One region of the Roseateles sp. PN1 genome, then DNA from elsewhere that is predicted to be linked to it. Evidence: predicted binding sites of a transcription regulator. Region 1 holds the regulator's gene; each other region holds the start of a gene.
What was found. The regulator FNR, encoded in region 1, switches genes on or off when oxygen is low (the NO sensors DNR and NnrR bind a similar motif). The targets are predictions, from matches to a motif close to TTGATNNNNATCAA.
Positions count from the first base shown of each region.

Region 2: cyoA (ubiquinol oxidase subunit II) is a predicted target of FNR. The motif match lies at 3,315-3,328, and genes of this name have one in related genera.
Region 3: AABB87_RS19850 (type IV pili methyl-accepting chemotaxis transducer N-terminal domain-containing protein) is a predicted target of FNR. The motif match lies at 3,627-3,640, and genes of this name have one in related genera.

Region 1 covers NZ_JBCARA010000002.1:497,840-503,406, forward strand. Annotated here, with positions in the region: gene hemN (oxygen-independent coproporphyrinogen III oxidase) at 1-1,390, opposite strand, end outside; gene fnr (fumarate/nitrate reduction transcriptional regulator Fnr) at 1,614-2,348, shown strand; gene AABB87_RS04840 (hypothetical protein) at 2,475-2,822, opposite strand; gene AABB87_RS04845 (hypothetical protein) at 2,824-3,087, opposite strand; gene ccoG (cytochrome c oxidase accessory protein CcoG) at 3,140-4,612, opposite strand; gene ccoP (cytochrome-c oxidase, cbb3-type subunit III) at 4,639-5,553, opposite strand; gene AABB87_RS04860 (cbb3-type cytochrome oxidase subunit 3) at 5,550-5,567, opposite strand, start outside.
Region 2 covers NZ_JBCARA010000007.1:99,514-105,080, forward strand. Annotated here, with positions in the region: gene groL (chaperonin GroEL) at 1-613, opposite strand, end outside; gene groES (co-chaperone GroES) at 792-1,082, opposite strand; gene AABB87_RS12600 (nuclear transport factor 2 family protein) at 1,403-1,783, opposite strand; gene AABB87_RS12605 (MFS transporter) at 1,921-3,240, opposite strand; gene cyoA (ubiquinol oxidase subunit II) at 3,497-4,471, shown strand; gene cyoB (cytochrome o ubiquinol oxidase subunit I) at 4,548-5,567, shown strand, end outside.
Region 3 covers NZ_JBCARA010000015.1:8,911-14,477, forward strand. Annotated here, with positions in the region: gene AABB87_RS19835 (sensor histidine kinase) at 1-975, opposite strand, end outside; gene AABB87_RS19840 (response regulator transcription factor) at 1,060-1,821, opposite strand; gene AABB87_RS19845 (spondin domain-containing protein) at 2,066-2,869, shown strand; gene AABB87_RS19850 (type IV pili methyl-accepting chemotaxis transducer N-terminal domain-containing protein) at 3,675-5,567, shown strand, end outside.

The DNA.
Region 1 (5,567 bases):
GGTAACGGTCAAACACCATGGCCACAGCGCGCACAAAGAACCAGCCCAGCGGCGTCACTTGAATGGCGTCGGCATCCACCGTCACCAAGCCCTGCTCCGCAAGTTCACGCATACGCTCCAGCTCGGGCTTGAAGTACTCGGCCACATCCACCAGGTGCGCCAAGGCGATGGACTCAAATTCCAGCCGCCCCTGGCACATCAAGGCCATGATGACGGCGCGGCGGACGATGTCGTCACGAGTCAAGGCCAAGCCGCGTTCGATGGGCAACTGACCCTGGCGCAGCATGTCGTAATAAGCCTCCAGCGTCTTGACGTTCTGGCTGTAATTGGCACCAACGCGGCCGATCGCCGACACACCCAAAGCAATCAGGTCACAGTCCGGCTGGGTGCTGTAGCCCTGGAAATTGCGATGCAGGCGGCCCTGGCGCTTGGCCACAGCCAAAGAGTCATTCGCCAAGGCGAAATGATCCATGCCAATATAGCTGTAGCCATGCGTCATGAAGCCTTCAATCGCGCCATGCAACATCGCCACCTTGGCGGCACCCGGCGGCAGTTGGGCTTCGTCGATACGGCGTTGCGGTTTGAAGCGCTGCGGCAAATGAGCGTAGCCGTAAAGCGCGATGCGATCCGGCTTCAAGGCACCCACTTGTTCGATGGTGCGCGCAAAAGACTCAGGCGTTTGCAGCGGCAGGCCGTAGATCAGATCAACATTGGTGGACTCAAAACCCAGCTCGCGCGCTGCCGTCATCAAGGCCTCGACGCTGGCAAAGCTCTGCTGGCGATGCACCGCCTTTTGAACATGCGGGTCAAAGTCTTGCACGCCGAAACTCAAGCGATTGAAACCCAGGCTGCGCAGATGCTTGAGGCGATCCACATTGACCGTGCGCGGATCCACCTCGATGGCCATCTCGGCACCAGCAACGATGCGGAAGCGTTCACGCAAGGCCTGCACCAGGCCCGTCAACTCTTCATCGCTGAAGAAGGTCGGCGAGCCGCCACCCAGATGCAGCTGAGACACCCCGGCGCCGCGCCCCAGATGCGCCAGCGTCAAGTCCATCTCGGTGATCAAAGCCTGCAGGTATTCAGCGGCTTTATCGTGATGCTTGGTAATGACCTTGTTGCAGGCACAGTAGTAGCACACCGATTCACAAAACGGAATGTGCACATAGATCGACAAGGGCGCAGCGCCGCCGATCTGCGAGCCTGTGGCCCGTTGCACCAAAGCCTGCGCGTAGTTTTCGGCGGTGAAGGCCTCAACAAAGCGATCCGCGGTCGGGTACGAGGTGTAGCGTGGCCCGGACACATCGAAGCGGCGCAACAGGTCTTCGTTGATGATGCTCACGGCGGAGTCTTTGCCTGACAGGACTTGGGGCTGGGTGATAGAAACCATGGCTCGCATATTGCCAAGCCCGCCACACAAGCGATTGACCGAGATCAAGTTTGGCCTCATTCTTTGCCCTAACAATCGCATGCATTGCGCATTGGGCTTGAGCTAAATCATGTTTGGCGAAGCCGATAGGCGGCGAGCAGACGTTCGATTCGCCGCCTTGCCCCGAACAGATGCCGGCAACGGCGCCTGCCCACTGCGATATGCGTCATCCATAATGCACTCCATGAACGTCACCGTACCTATCAAGATTGAACCGCTCAAGGTCGCCTGCTCCAGTTGCAATTTGCGCGAGCTTTGCCTACCCGTTGGCTTGTCGTCGGGTGACCTCGAGCAGTTAGACGAGTTGGTGGCCACGCGCCGCCAGGTGTCGCGCGGCGACACCTTGTTTCGCAGCGGCGACCCCTTTCAGTCGCTTTACGCGGTGCGCACCGGTTTTTTCAAGACCTGTGTCTCTTCAGAAGATGGCCGCGACCAGGTCACCGGCTTTCAAATGGCGGGCGAATTGCTAGGCTTGGATGGCATCAGCACCGACCGCCACAGCTGCGACGCCGTGGCGCTGGAAGACTCGCAGGTCTGCGTGATTCCCTTCGAACAGCTGGAAGAGCTGTCGCGTGAGTTCACCGATTTGCAGCGCCAGTTCCACAAGATCATGAGCCGCGAAATCGTGCGCGATCACGGCGTGATGCTCTTGCTGGGCAGCATGCGGGCGGAAGAGCGCCTGGCGGCTTTCTTGCTAAACCTGACCCAGCGCCTGCAGGCGCGCGGCTTCTCGGCCGCCGCTTTGGTGCTGCGCATGACGCGCGAGGAAATCGGCAGTTATCTGGGCCTGAAGCTGGAAACGGTCAGCCGGACCTTCTCGAAGTTCCAGGAAGAAGGCCTGCTGGAAGTGAAGCAGCGCCACTTGCGCATCCTCGACCAAGCCGGTCTGCAGAAGCTGGTCAATAACGGCACTTGCTGAACTGAGGCAGGCGGCGGGCGGCTGAGCCGCGCCAGCGGCACAATGAAAGAAGGGCTGAGTGGTACTCAGCCCTTCTTTTATTCATTCAGGCATTCAGCGCCGCCCGAGCGAGCGGCCTGCGGCAGCCTACTGCGGCCAACGCCGCGGGTGAATAGCCTGGGGTGCATCAGGCGTCTCCGGCAAGGTGGCCAGCATCAGGCTGATGCTAGAGGCCAAGCTGATGACACTCCAAAAAATCAGAAAGCTGAGCGTGTAGACGGCCTGCCGGGAGAGTTCCATGCGCTCGCCACCGAACCAGGTCAAATCGCTGGGGTCAACCACCGAAAACACCAAGCCCTCGGTCACCCCTGCCATCACAAAGGCCGGCCAGGCGATTGCCATCGCCCAGCGCGCCAATCTGGACGTAGGCGGCGGCAAATCCACCGCAAAGGTGGCGTCGTCCGACTCAACACGATTGCGGGGCTCGGTCTTCATTTCATTGCGCGCCGGTGGCAGCGTGGTTGCGGCCCTTCATGGCCGGCGCCAAGGAGGCTGGATCGGCTTCCTTGGACGCCTTGCCCACATAAGTAGTCTGCACCTTGGACTCATCCAGCACCGTCTCGGGGAAATGCAGGGCCAGGAACAGGGTCACAAAGCTGGCGATCACCACCACACCCGGGCCACCCCACACCAGCCACATGAACTTCTCACGCCACCAGGGGCTAGCGGAATCGGTCGTGCGTTTGTTTTCTTGACTCATTGCGTCAACTCCTGCTCTGCAAGGACTTCTTGTTCAAATGATTCGTTAGCGCTCAGCGCGGCACGACAAAGGTCGATTTTTCCTTGATCTCGATCTTGCCGCTGGCAACACCCGCCTTGTCAACCGCCTGCCCCATCAAGGCAAAAGAGATGGGATGCGCACCGACACCCGCTTGCGCCGCTGACTCAGGCGGAATTCGCACCGCCACCGACACCCAGCGCGCTTCGGCAGGCGCCAAGACCAAGCTCACTGGCTTGCCCAAGGCAATGCCTTCCATGCCCTTGACGCTGAGGCTGCACTGCTGCGCGCCCTCGGTCGCATTCATGATCTGCAGGCGGTAGAGGTTTTCGATATAGCCGTCTTCCACCAAGCGCGACAGCACGCCACGGTCACGCACCACATCCAGTTTGACGGGGCTGCGCAAGAACAAGAGGCTGGCCAGCAAAGCCGTACTCAGGGTCACCAGCACCACGCTGTAAATGATGACGCGCGGGCGGAACATGCGGCGCAACTTCTGCGCCGGGCTGAGGTGCTGGGCCAAGCCATTCTGGGTGTCGTAACGAACCAGCCCACGCGGGTAGTTCATCTTGTCCATCACCTGATCGCACACATCGATGCAGGCGGCGCAGCCGATGCACTCGTATTGCAAGCCCTTGCGAATATCAATACCGGTGGGACAAACCTGCACACACAAGGTGCAGTCGATGCATGAGCCCAGGCCGGCGGCCTTGGCATCGACCTTCTTGCCACGCGAACCGCGCGGCTCGCCACGCTCTTGGTCGTAGCTGATGATCAGGGTGTCTTTGTCAAACATGGCGCTTTGAAAGCGCGCATAAGGACACATGTATTTGCAGACCTGCTCGCGCATATAGCCTGCGTTGCCGTAGGTGGCAAAACCGTAAAACAGCACCCAGAACCATTCCCAGGGGCCAAAGCCCAAGGTGAAGGCCGAAGCCCACAGTTCTTTGATGGGGGTGAAGTAGCCAACAAAGCTGAAGCCGGTCCACAAGCCGACCGCAATCCAGGTCAGTTGCTTGCCGCTCTTACGCCACAGTTTGTTGAAATTCCAGGGCGAAGCGTCGAGTTTCATGCGCGCTTGGCGATCACCCTCGAACTGCTTCTCGATCCACATGAAGATCTCGGTGTACACCGTCTGTGGGCAGGCATAACCGCACCACAAACGCCCTGCCACTGCAGTGAACAAGAACAGGGCGTAGGCCGAGATCAAGAGCAGACCCGTCAGGTAAATAAAGTCCTGCGGGTAAAGCACTAGGCCAAAGATGTAGAAACGCCGGCTGGCAAGCTCAAACAAAACCGCCTGCCGGTCGTTCCACTGCAGCCAGGGCAGGCCGTAGAAAAGCAACTGGGTGAACCAGACCAAGCCCCAACGCCAACGAGCAAACACGCCCGTCACCGAACGCGGGTAGATCTTCTTTTGTGCTTCGTAGAGGTTGACGATCTCAATGACCGTCTCCTTGCCTGCCGAAGACTTACCCGTGGCCGTCTGGCCCACCTCTGCACTCATCTCAACCTACTTTTTTCAGCCCTACATCACTTGGCCGCAACGGCCGAGCTGTTCGACAAACTCCAGACATAAGCACCAAGCACATTGATCTGCTCGGGGCTCAAGCGGCTGGCTTGTGCCGGCATCAGGTTGTTTTTGCCGTTGTTGATCATGGCGATCACAGCATCTTCACCCCAGCCATGCAGCCAGATCTTGTCGGTCAGGTTAGGCGCGCCCAGTGCCTGGTTGCCCTTGCCGTCTGCACCGTGGCAGGCCGCGCAGGCACCAAACTTTTCCTTGCCCAACTGCGCAGCAATGGCATTGTGCGCGCTGCCCGACAGGCTCAGCACATAGTTAGCCACATTGCGCACATCGGCAGCGGAACCCACAGCAGCAGCCATGGGCGGCATGACGCCATTGCGGCCTTGGTTGATGGTTTGCACGATGGTTTCGTGGCTGCCACCATAGAGCCAGTCGCTGTCGGTCAGGTTCGGGAAGCCCTTGCTGCCCTTGCCGTCGGAACCGTGACAGCCCGCGCAGTTGTTGGCGAACAAACGCTCACCAATGGCCATGGCCTCGGGGCTTTGCGCCAATTGCTCAGCCGGCTTGCCGTTGAACTTGGCATAGACGGCACCCATGGCTTCGCGAGCCTCGGCCTGCTCCTTGTCATAGGCACCGGTGCTGCTCCAACCCAGGCTGCCCTTGTGGGTGCCCAGGCCGGGGTACATGGCCAGGTAGATGCCAGCGAAGACCACCGTCAAAACGAACAGAATCGCCCACCAGCGTGGCAGGGGATTGTTCATTTCACGCAGATCTTCGTCCCACACATGGCCCGTGCTGTTGTCATTGGCCATGACTCGATGCCGAGCCGCAACAGCCAGCAAGACCAAGCAGAAAACCAGACCGGCAATGGTGCCGATGGCAACGAAAAGCGACCAACCATTCGAGAAAAAGTCACTCATTGAGACCTCCCGCT
Region 2 (5,567 bases), on a different contig from region 1:
TGAAGTAAGGGCTCAGGTAGCCGCGGTCGAATTGCATGCCTTCGACGACGTCCAACTCGTTGTCCAGCGACTTGCCGTCTTCGACGGTGATGACGCCTTCCTTGCCGACCTTGTCCATCGCGTCAGCAATGATCTTGCCGATCGACTCGTCGCTGTTAGCCGAGATCGAGCCAACTTGAGCGATTTCCTTGGACGTGGTGGTGGCCTTCGAAGCCTTCTTCAGCTCGGCGACCAGGGCTGTCACAGCCTTGTCGATGCCGCGCTTCAGGTCCATCGGGTTCATGCCGGCGGCCACGTACTTCATGCCTTCGCGCACGATGGCTTGAGCCAGCACGGTGGCGGTGGTGGTGCCGTCACCGGCGTTGTCAGAAGTCTTGGAAGCAACTTCCTTGACCATCTGCGCGCCCATGTTCTGCAGCTTGTCTTTCAGCTCGATTTCCTTGGCCACGGACACACCGTCCTTGGTCACGGTCGGGGCGCCGTACGAGCGCTCCAGCACCACATTGCGGCCCTTGGGGCCCAGGGTCACCTTGACCGCATTGGCCAAGATGTTCACGCCTTCAACCATGCGTGCGCGGGCTTCGCCGCCGAAAACTACGTCTTTTGCTGCCATGAAAATTCTCCAAATTCGTGAATTGGGACCACGCTCTCTTTAGCAATTAGTTGTTGAGAAAGAAAGCGTAGCGAGCGGCGTGCTGGCTAGGCGGATGGCGCGGAGGAACCGGAACGTGCTTCCTGCACGTGAGGATTCCGAGCACCGTCCAACGACGCCAGCGCGTCGCGCAGTAGCTTTATTTCTCAACAACGGCGAAGAGGTCTTCTTCGCGCATCACCAGCAGTTCATTGCCATCGACCTTGACGGTCTGGCCGCTGTACTTGCCGAACAGAACGCGGTCACCGACCTTGACGTTCAGGGCGATCAGGTCGCCACGGTCGTTGCGCTTGCCGTTACCGACGGCCAGCACTTCGCCTTGGTCCGGCTTCTCAGCGGCGGCGTCAGGGATGAAGATGCCCGAGGCAGTCTTGGTTTCTTGTTCGAGGCGCTTAACGATCACGCGATCGTGCAGAGGACGCAGGTTCATCACATCTCCTTGAGATATTGGTCAGGGCTGACAACAAAGCAACAGCCGAGAAAAGTCTCGGCTGCGCTGAATTTGAGTCGTTAGCACTCACGGGATGCGAGTGCTAGCAATCGAATTATAGGGGCGAGAGTTGTCAATTCAAGACCCACCCTTGGCGCGGTGGGCGTTTGCCGGGCGGGGAGCTTCGATCGGCTCTGGGCTGAACAGTGCTGCGTCGCCAGCGTGGGCTGGTTCTGGCTGCAGGACTTTGGGGTGGGTGATCGAGGGGAGTTGGGTGTGGGCCTCCCTTCTGGGGTGAAGGCGGATGCGCTTGTGTTCGTTCACCAAGTTTGCGCAGCTGCGGTGCCTTGGTGATAACGCATTTGCCAACCGTCTCCAACCCAAATCCAGATGGAGGAGCGCAAGGTGTGGCGAGCCAAGGTGCCATTCGCTTGACGATGAGCGGCTCGGTAGGTGAGTAGGGCAACGCCGGCTTGCAACTCTGTTGCGACGTAGTTGTCAGCGACCACTTCTACAGGTACTGACTCGCTGAGCAGCATGTCGACCATGGCTGCGCGGTTCCAGTGGCGCCCGGACCGGCCAACTTCTTCAAAGTCGGCATGAAGCAATGCGTTGATTCTTGAAGCGCTTTTTCGAACGCCCGGAAGATGCAACTCGCCTTCGAGTTGGGAAAGGGTGCGAACTAGCGTGTCGGCCGACATCTGGGTTCCTCTAGTGGCTACTCTTGAGCGCCAAAGGTTACCGTCTTGCTAGGGTGCTCTCTGCCTTCAACAGGCGCAGTTGGCGCAAGTAGTTCAGGCGAATGGCTGCCCCGGCCGCGAAGCCGGGGCATTTCTCCTCAGTCGCGCAGCGACTTCAAGCGGTTGACCCGCAAGGCCAGCAAGGTGCAGGCCGCACCCGACAGCAAATAGAGGCTGACAGCGCCCAGGCCGAAGCGCGCCGACAAGGCCAGCGCCACCAGCGGGGCAAAGGCGGCGCCGATCAGCCAGGCTAGATCGGCCGTCAGGGCGGCGCCGGTGTAGCGGAAGCGGGGCAGGAAGTTGGAGGTCACCGCGCCGGCCGCCTGGCCGTAGGACAGGCCCAGCAGCACAAAGCCGACCAGGATGAAGCTGTCTTGGCCCGCCGTGCCGCCGCCCAGCAACCAGGGCGTCAGCAGGCTGAAAAGGCCGATCACGGTGGCCAGGCTGCCCAGGAAGCTGCGCCGGCCCATGCGGTCGGCGATCAGGCCCGAAATTGGCATGGCGGCTGCCGCCAGCAGGGCGCCAACGATCTGCACGCTGAGGAACTCGCCCATGGTCTGCTCGGAGTACAGCGACACCCAGGACAGCGGGAACACCGTCACCAGATGGAAGAGCGCGTAGCTGGCCAGGCTGGCGAAGGCGCCGATGGCGATGTTCTCGCCTTGCTGGCTGAGCAGTTCGCGCACGCTGCAGGGCTCCAGCTCGCGGGCTTCGAGTTCGCGCTCGTACTCGTGCGTCAGCACCAGGCGCAAGCGGGCGAACAGGGCCACCACATTGATGGCGAAAGCGGCGAAGAAGGGGTAGCGCCAGCCCCAGCTGAAGAAGTCAGCGCCGTCCAGATTCGCCCACAAATAGGCAAACAGGCCGGCCGCAATCACAAAACCCAGCGGTGCGCCCAGTTGGCCCAGCATGGCGTACCAGCCGCGCTTGCCTTCCGGGGCATTCATGGCCAGCAGCGAGGGCAGGCCGTCCCAGGAGCCGCCTAGCGCCAGGCCTTGGCCGATGCGGAAGATGGCCAGCAGGACGATGGCGCTGCTGCCGATGGTGGTGTAGCTGGGCAGCATCGCCATGCCCGCGGTAGAGCTGCCCAGTAAGAAGAGCGCCAGGGTCATCTTGGTGCTGCGGCCGAAGTGCTTCTGAACCTGCATGCCCAGCACCGTGCCAATCGGCCGGACCACAAAGGCCAGGGCCAGCAGGGCGAAGGCGTAAAGCGTGCCATCCAATCGGCTGGCAAAGGGGAAGAACACGGCCGGGAAGACCAGAACCGAGGCGATGCCGAAGACAAAGAAGTCGAAATACTCCGAAGCGCGACCGATGATGACGCCGACGGCGATATCACCCGGGGCCACGGAGCTGGGTTCTTGGGAATGGCTGGCCGGTTGGCCGGCAGGGAGCGGGTAGGCGGCTGAGCTGTTCATGGCGGTTGCAAAGGTTGCTGGGAGAAAACCCTCTTACGAGAGCGGCGGGACCCCTAGGACAAAATGTCCAATCGTTGACCTAGCTCAATCAAGATACATTTCGGCCGGGTACGCAATGGCGTTTTCCCGCCTTTTCTGGTAACTACCAATGACTCCCGTCCCCTCCCCAAAATTGACTCAGGCCGGTCCCACAGGTCTGAAGCGGCTCGGCGTGCTGGCTGCAACGCTGCCTCTGGCGGCCTGCAATATGGTGGTGATGAAGCCTTCGGGCGACATCGCGCAGCAACAAGCTCAGCTGATCATCACCTCCACGCTGCTGATGTTGCTGATCATCGTGCCGGTGATCTTCCTGACCTTGTTCTTCGCCTGGCGCTACCGCCAGGCCAATCGGGCCGCCACGTACAAGCCGGATTGGGATCATTCCACCAAGCTGGAGTTGCTGATCTGGGGCGCGCCCTTGCTGATCATCATCGCACTTGGCGCCATCACCTGGATCAGCACCCACAAGCTGGACCCCTATCGCCCGCTGGATCGCATCGCGCCCGGCCGCCCGGTGGCTGCTGATGTGAAGCCGCTGGTGGTGGAAGTGGTGGCCTTGGACTGGAAATGGCTGTTCCTCTACCCGGAGCAGGGCATTGCCACCGTCAACGAGCTGGCCGCCCCGCTGGATCGCCCGATTCAATTCAAGCTGACCGCCTCCACGGTGATGAACAGCTTCTACATCCCGGCGCTGGCAGGTCAGATCTACACCATGCCCGGCATGCAGACGCAGTTGCACGCGGTCATCAACAAGCCGGGCGTCTTTGACGGCTTCTCGGCCAATTACAGCGGCGCCGGCTTCTCGCATATGCGCTTCAAGTTCCATGGGCTGTCGCACGAAGACTTCGACGCCTGGGTTGCCAAGAACAAGGCCGAAGGTGGGCTGCTGAGTCGCAGCGTCTACCAGCAGCTTGAGCAGCCCAGCGGCCGTGAGCCGGTGCGCCGCTACGCCGAGGTGGAGCAGGGCCTGTATCAGGCCATCCTGAACCGCTGCGTGGATACCAACAAGATGTGCATGGGCCAGATGATGGCCATCGACGCCGCGGGCGGCACCGGCAAGGGCGGGGTGGACGGCGTGCGCCGCCAAGCCTGGCGTGACGGCGAACGCAGCGTTGTCGCCGCCATGTGCACCCCGCAAAACCTCGATCAGTACCTGCCTGCGGCCAACGCCAGCCGTAACGCACAGCCCTGATTCGCCGGGCTGCCGGCCGCCGTGTCACCGACACAGCGGCCAGCGGCCCGCAATGCTAGAACTCCGAGAGAAGCCCATGCTTGACTCCCCCAACACCTCGACATCGCTGCTTTTTGGTCGCCTCAGCTGGGCCGCCATTCCGCACGATCCCATCATCCTCGGCACCTTTGTCATGGTGATCCTGGGCGGCCTCGGCCTGACCGGCGCGATGACTTACTACCGCGCCTGGGGCCCCTTGTGGCGCAATTGGTTGACCAGCATCGACCACAAGAAGATCGGCATCATGTACATCGTGCTGGCGATCGTCATGCTCTTGCGCGGCTTTGCCGACGCCATCATGATGCGCGCCCACCAGGCCATCGCCTTCGGTGACAACGCCGGCTTCCTGCCGCCGCACCACTACGACCAGATCTTCACCGCCCACGGCGTGATCATGATCTTCTTCGTGGCCATGCCTTTTGTGACGGGCTTCATGAACTACGTGGTGCCGCTGCAGATCGGTGCCCGCGATGTGGCTTTCCCCTTCCTGAATAACTTCAGCTTCTGGATGACGGCCAGCGGTGCCGTGCTGATCATGGCCTCGCTGTTCATCGGCGAGTTTGCCGCCACCGGTTGGCTGGCTTACCCGCCGCTGTCGGGCATTTTGGGTAGCCCGAGTGTGGGGGTGGATTACTACATCTGGTCACTGCAGCTCGCGGGGGTGGGTACGACGCTATCGGGCATCAATCTGATCGCCACCATCGTCAAGATGCGTGCGCCCGGCATGACGCTGATGAAGATGCCCGTCTTCACTTGGACCTCGCTGTGCACCAACGTGCTGATCGTGGCCGCCTTCCCGGTGCTGACCGCTGTGCTGGTCTTGTTGAGCTTGGACCGCTATCTCGGCACCAACTTCTTCACCAACGACATGGGCGGCAACGCCATGATGTATGTGAACCTGATCTGGATTTGGGGTCACCCCGAGGTTTACATCCTGATCTTGCCCGCCTTCGGCATCTTCTCGGAAGTGGTGTCTACGTTCAGCCGCAAGCGTCTGTTCGGCTATGCCTCGATGGTTTACGCCACCGTGGTCATCACCATCCTGTCCTACCTGGTG
Region 3 (5,567 bases), on a different contig from region 1:
GCAATGTGACATGCTGGTCTGCAGATACTGCTGACGCAGCTCGGGTGAGAGCTTGTCACCACCCAGCAGCAAGGTCTCGACATAGCCCTGGATATTGGCAATCGGTGTGTGCAGATCATGGGTGATGTTGCTGAGCAATTCGCGCCTGAGTCTGTCGCCTTCTTCGAGCAAGTGGAACTGCTGCTGCACCCGCTCTTGCAGCAAGCCCGCCGCCTGCGAGACCAGATCGATTTCGTCTTGAACCGCTTGAGGGCCCAGCAAGCGCGCTCCATCAGGTTGGCGAAACGCCTCCATTTGCGCGGCCAGCCGGCGCAGGCGGCCAGTGATAGTCATCTGCAGCGCCACGATGGTCAAACCAACCAAGGCGATGGCCGTCAGCGTGAGGCCCCACGCCGGCCCGAACTGACTTTCCCCCAAGTTATGTGCGCGAATCTCGCTGGCCGCCGCTCCGCGCAACACCACATAAAGGTAGCCCTGCACGTTGCCTGCATCAGGCAGGGCGGCGATTGAAACCAAGTTGGGCTGCCCAGGCAAGCGCGGGTCATCGCCGTAGATCGGCAATTGCAATGCGCCGCCGGATGGAGACGCTAGCAGTGGGCGTACTGCGCCTAAGTCAACTTGCTGCATGACCGGCCCGGGGCCGGATGCCGGCAGGCTGTGCTGCAGCACCCGTCCTTGAAGATCCAGAAGATAGGCTTCGAGAGCTGGGTGAATTAGTCCGATATACATGGCGGTGTCGGCCAGGGCACCGCTGCGGACCAGGCCTTGCGCGTCGATCATCGGCTTTGCCTGGCGGTCCGCAATATAGCGGGCCAGCTTGAGGTTTTGCCACTGGTCATAGGCATCTTGCCGGCGCTGCGCCAGGGCATCCTGCCAGTACAACATTCCGCCGCACAGGAGCGTCAAGCCCAGCACCACCACCAGCGCCAGGCGCAGGTCTAGGCGGCGCCACCAGGGCAGTACCGAGCTACTCATGAGAAAAAAACTCCGGGCCATCCCAGGTGCTTCTCCCCCACCCCTCGGAAGGTGGACGCCGGAGGGCGGTAGCTATGGGGGCGCTCATGCTTGCACCTCAAAACGGTAACCGACGCCCCAGACGGTCTGGATATAGCCTTCGCCTAGTTTGTTACGCAGGCGGTTGATGTGGGTGTTGACAGTATGGTCATATCCATCGTGCCCATAGCCCCAGACCTGATCCAGCAGCTCGGCCCGGCTGAAGGCCCGCAGCGGCTGGCGGGCGAAATGCCAGAGCAGATCGAACTCGCGCGGTGTCAACACCAACTCGGCCTGGCCCAACCACGCTCGCCGCTGCACCCGGTGGATGTGCAAACCACCGGCCCGGACGTCAACTGGCTCCGACGATGCGGGCGTTTCGGCGGAGCCCGGCGTCATCGGTTGGCCCATGCGGCGCCACAGCGCGCGAATGCGGGCCTGTAACTCCAGCACGCTGAAAGGCTTGGTCAGGTAGTCGTCGGCACCCAACTCCAGACCCAACACCCGGTCAAGCTCCGAGTTACGGGCCGTCAACATCAGGATGGGCACGCTATTCCCCCGTTCGCGCAAGGCCCGGCAGATATCCAATCCGCCCATGCCGGGCAGGCGCAGATCCAGCACGATGGCGGCCCAGGGGCCGGCATCAATCGCGCTGTTCAAGCCGTCAAGGCCATTGCCCAGGCACAAGACTTGATCCGCCAACTCGCTCAGGTGCAGGTGCAGCAGCGCGGCAATATCGGGTTCATCCTCCACCACCAAGATGCGGCGAGGCGGGCCGGCTGGGCGCGTCGCCTCGGGCACAGGTAGAGAAGAAAGCTGCAGGGGCATTGTTTGGAATCCGGTAAAGCTCTGAACCCGTATTAGGCCGCCAAAGCCGGAGCAAGTCTTCACAAAAGAATCACAAGACACACAAGACATCGAGCGCGCCAAGAATCGCTTAGCTTTTCGTTATCAAAGCGTGATTCTTTAAGCGCTTGTGGTTCCTAGCATGGCCTGACCGATTGAGGCATGCACTGCGCCACATCCGGTCAAAAAGCTCCTCGACTACACCTCAGCTCAAGAAAGCACTGTCATGTTCAAACTCACTTTATCTCGCCAAGCCACACCCGTCTTCTTTGCACTCAGCGCGGTGGGCGCCAGTTCGCTCGCCCAAGCAGCCATGGTCGACATCAAGGTCAACGTGCAAAACTTGGCCCCAGTCAACAGCGTTAGCTTCGCGCCGCTACATGTTGGCTTCCACAGCGGCAGTTTTGATGCCTTCAATCTCGGTCAGGTGTCGACCGCAGCGATTCAATCCATCGCCGAAGGCGGCAGTGGCACCGCTTGGCAAGCGGCTTTCGCGGCGGCTGACCCGACCGCCACCCGCGGCACCGTGGGCAGCCTGTTGCAACCTGGCGAAACCCGCAGCCTCAGCTTCAGCGTGGATACGGCGCTGAACCCCTTCTTCAGTTTCGGGGCCATGGTGGTGCCGAGCAACGACTTCTTCATTGGCAATGACTCGCCCACCGAATACCGCTTGTTCAACGCGCAAGGCGGGCTGCAACTGGGCGCCATCACGATCAAGGCGCGGGAAATTTGGGACGGCGGCTCTGAGGTCTTCGACCCCACCGCTGCCGCCTTCGTCGGCAGCAACGCCCTGCGTACCGACCAGGGCGGCGTGGTCAATTTCAACTTCGCCGAGCTTGCCGGTTTCAACGGTTTGGCAACAGGTGCCGGCTATGTCTTCAACAGCCAGCTGGGTTTCGAAAGCGAGGTCTATCGCATCAGCTTTGAGAGCATCACCGCCGTACCCGAACCACAAAGCTATGCCTTGATGGCCGCCGGCCTGTTGGCACTCGGCGGGCTAGTGCGTCGACGCGGAGCCGCGCGGGGCTAAAGGGTTGGCAGGGCTGGTCGGTTGCTGCGCGCCAGCTAGTATTACTCGAGCCGGCGCATCAGCATCAACCTGCTGGCCAGCGCCAAGAAGACCCGCATGGGCGGCAAAGCATTTTGGGACGAAGCCGAAGCTGTGGTTGTGCCCAATGTCGGTTTTGTGGAGACCAAGCTTGCGACTGCTGTGCCTGCTTTGCCTTGTCTATCTGTAGGCTTAGGGCCTGCATAGGAAGACTGCAATGGGCACAGAGCAGCCGGACGTCAAGGTCATTCGCGTCCAGCCTTTATCAAGCAGCTGATGGCCCAGAATGAAATGAGGGCCTGAAGAGATTGGCCGTTGCGAGTCGGCTCAAACGCAGGGTTGTGCCGTGCAAGCGTGGTCCCAAGCTGAGAATTCAAGACTCGCGGCGAGCTACACATATGAAGTTCAGAACAGAGTTCTGAAGACCGCAAAGCCGATCGCTGTCACCCAGAACACAAGCTCGACAATCGATAGCTTCCAAATCGCCCGCAATGACAAGAAGCGATTCACTACCCCTGGTCCGCGAACCCGTCAGTTTGCTGCACTGAAAGCGGACCATGGCCAATGACCGCCTACCGACGAGGTCCAGGGCCAAAGATGCTCAGTCAGGACGATTTCTCTGGGCACGAAGCGATCCCTTATGCTCCCCAAGCATTTACCGAAGCAAGGATATCGTGCCGCGCTGGGTTTACGCCACGCTAGCTGACGACTGAACCGGTTGAAGTCCACTTGCGCAACCTTGACTCAGGTCAAGACCACATTCCGCGCAGCCACATATGGTGGCCGAATGTTTACGCGCGTTCGCAGCTTGGTCGGGAAACTGGCCCTTATTCAAACCAGCTTTCTGCTGGTAGCACTCGCCTCGATCGCTTTCACCTTATGGGTGTCTTGGCAGTTAGAAGGTGGTGCCGGTGCCATCAATGAGGCTGGTCGCATGCGCATGCTCAGCTACCGGATGACGCTGTCGCATACGGAGGAGCGAGCACATCAGTTGCAAGAAGACGTGCGCAACTTTGACGCGATGGTGGACGGCCTGCGTAAGGGTGATGCGCAAAGGCCTTTGTTCGTGCCGGACACTGCTGACTGCAGTGATCGCCTGGCCTTGGTTGAAAACCAATGGCCCATCTTCCGCGCCAGTCTTTTGGGCCCAACTGATGCGGGAGAACTGCGCCAACAAGCCGATGCATTTGTTGCGAAGGTGGACGAACTGGTGGGGGCGATAGAGCACACCATTGCGGCGCGCACCGCCATATTGGGCGCGCTTTGCTTCGGCCTTGTGGTGCTGGTCGTGGCAGCCTCGGTGGCTTTTGTTTCTGGGGCTTTTGTCTGGATCATTCAGCCTCTGCAGCGACTTCGCGATGGCTTACAGCAGATGGGCGCAGGCAATTTGGCGGCGCGTGTGGACGAGCAGTCGCCGGTTGAAGAGTTCACTAGCTTGGCCAAGGGCTTCAATCACATGGCTGTTGCTTTGCAGCAGGCCTATGCTGGGCTAGAAGGCAAAGTCAAAGAGAAGACAGCGCACTTGGCCCAGCAAAATGAACGCCTGGAAGCCTTGTATGACGTGGCCCAGATGTCAGGCCTCACGGATCAGACCCTTGAGACCCTGGCGCACTCATTCGCTGAAAAACTCGCTCGCATTGCACGTGCAGATGCCTGCGCGGTGCGCTTGGCGGCTGAAGATGGCGAGCGCCTGTTGCTACTCGGCCAAGCCTCTTTGCCGCAAACCATGATTGATGCGGAGCGCTGTCTCCGCAAAGGCGAATGTGCTTGTGGCGCCACGCTGCAAGCCTCGCCGCAGCCCCCCACAGGCCCCAAGGTGATTGCCATTCAGGCCTTGCCGACCCCCAAGCTGGGCCATTGCGAAGCTGCGGGCTTTCAAAGCGTGATTTCCATTCCGATGCGGGCCGGCGCTCGCTTGGTGGGTGAGGTGGAATTGTTTTTCAGCAGCGTACGCCGCCTGAGTGAATCGGAAGGCGTGTTGTTGGATGCCCTGGTCGGCCAGTTCGGGGTGCAGGTCGACAACCTCCGCTTGGTTTCGCGCGACCGCGAAATGGCGGTATCGGAGGAGCGCAATCTGCTGGCTCAGGAATTGCATGACTCCATCGCCCAGGTCTTGGCGTTTTTGAAGATCCAAGTGCAGCTGCTACGAAGTGCCATGAGCAAGAACCGACCCGAGCAAATCGAACTCACGGTGGACGAAATCGATGCCGGGGTGAAGGAGTGTTACGCCAATGTGCGGGAGCTGCTGGTGCACTTCCGCACCCGGCCCGGCCACGAAGACATTGAACATGCCCTGCGCAACACCCTGAGCAAGTTCGAGCGCCAAAGCGGGCTCAGCACCCATCTGAGCCTGCAAGGCGACGGCCTCCCCCTGCCCCCCGATGCCCAAATTCAAGTCCTGCACATCATCCAGGAAGCCTTGTCCAATGTGCGCAAGCATGCACAGGCCGATCATGTCTCGCTGCGGGTTGAGCAGCTGCCGCGCTGGACTTTTGAGGTGCAAGACAACGGCAGCGGATTCCAGCGCCTGCCGCCTGACGATAGTCATATCCATGTGGGACTACAGATCATGCGTGAGCGTGCCCAACGCATAGGTGCGCAGCTCAGCATTGACAGCCCACCCGAAGGGGGCACCCGTGTGCGCCTGCAACTGCCCATGCAAAGCGCATTCACCAGCAGC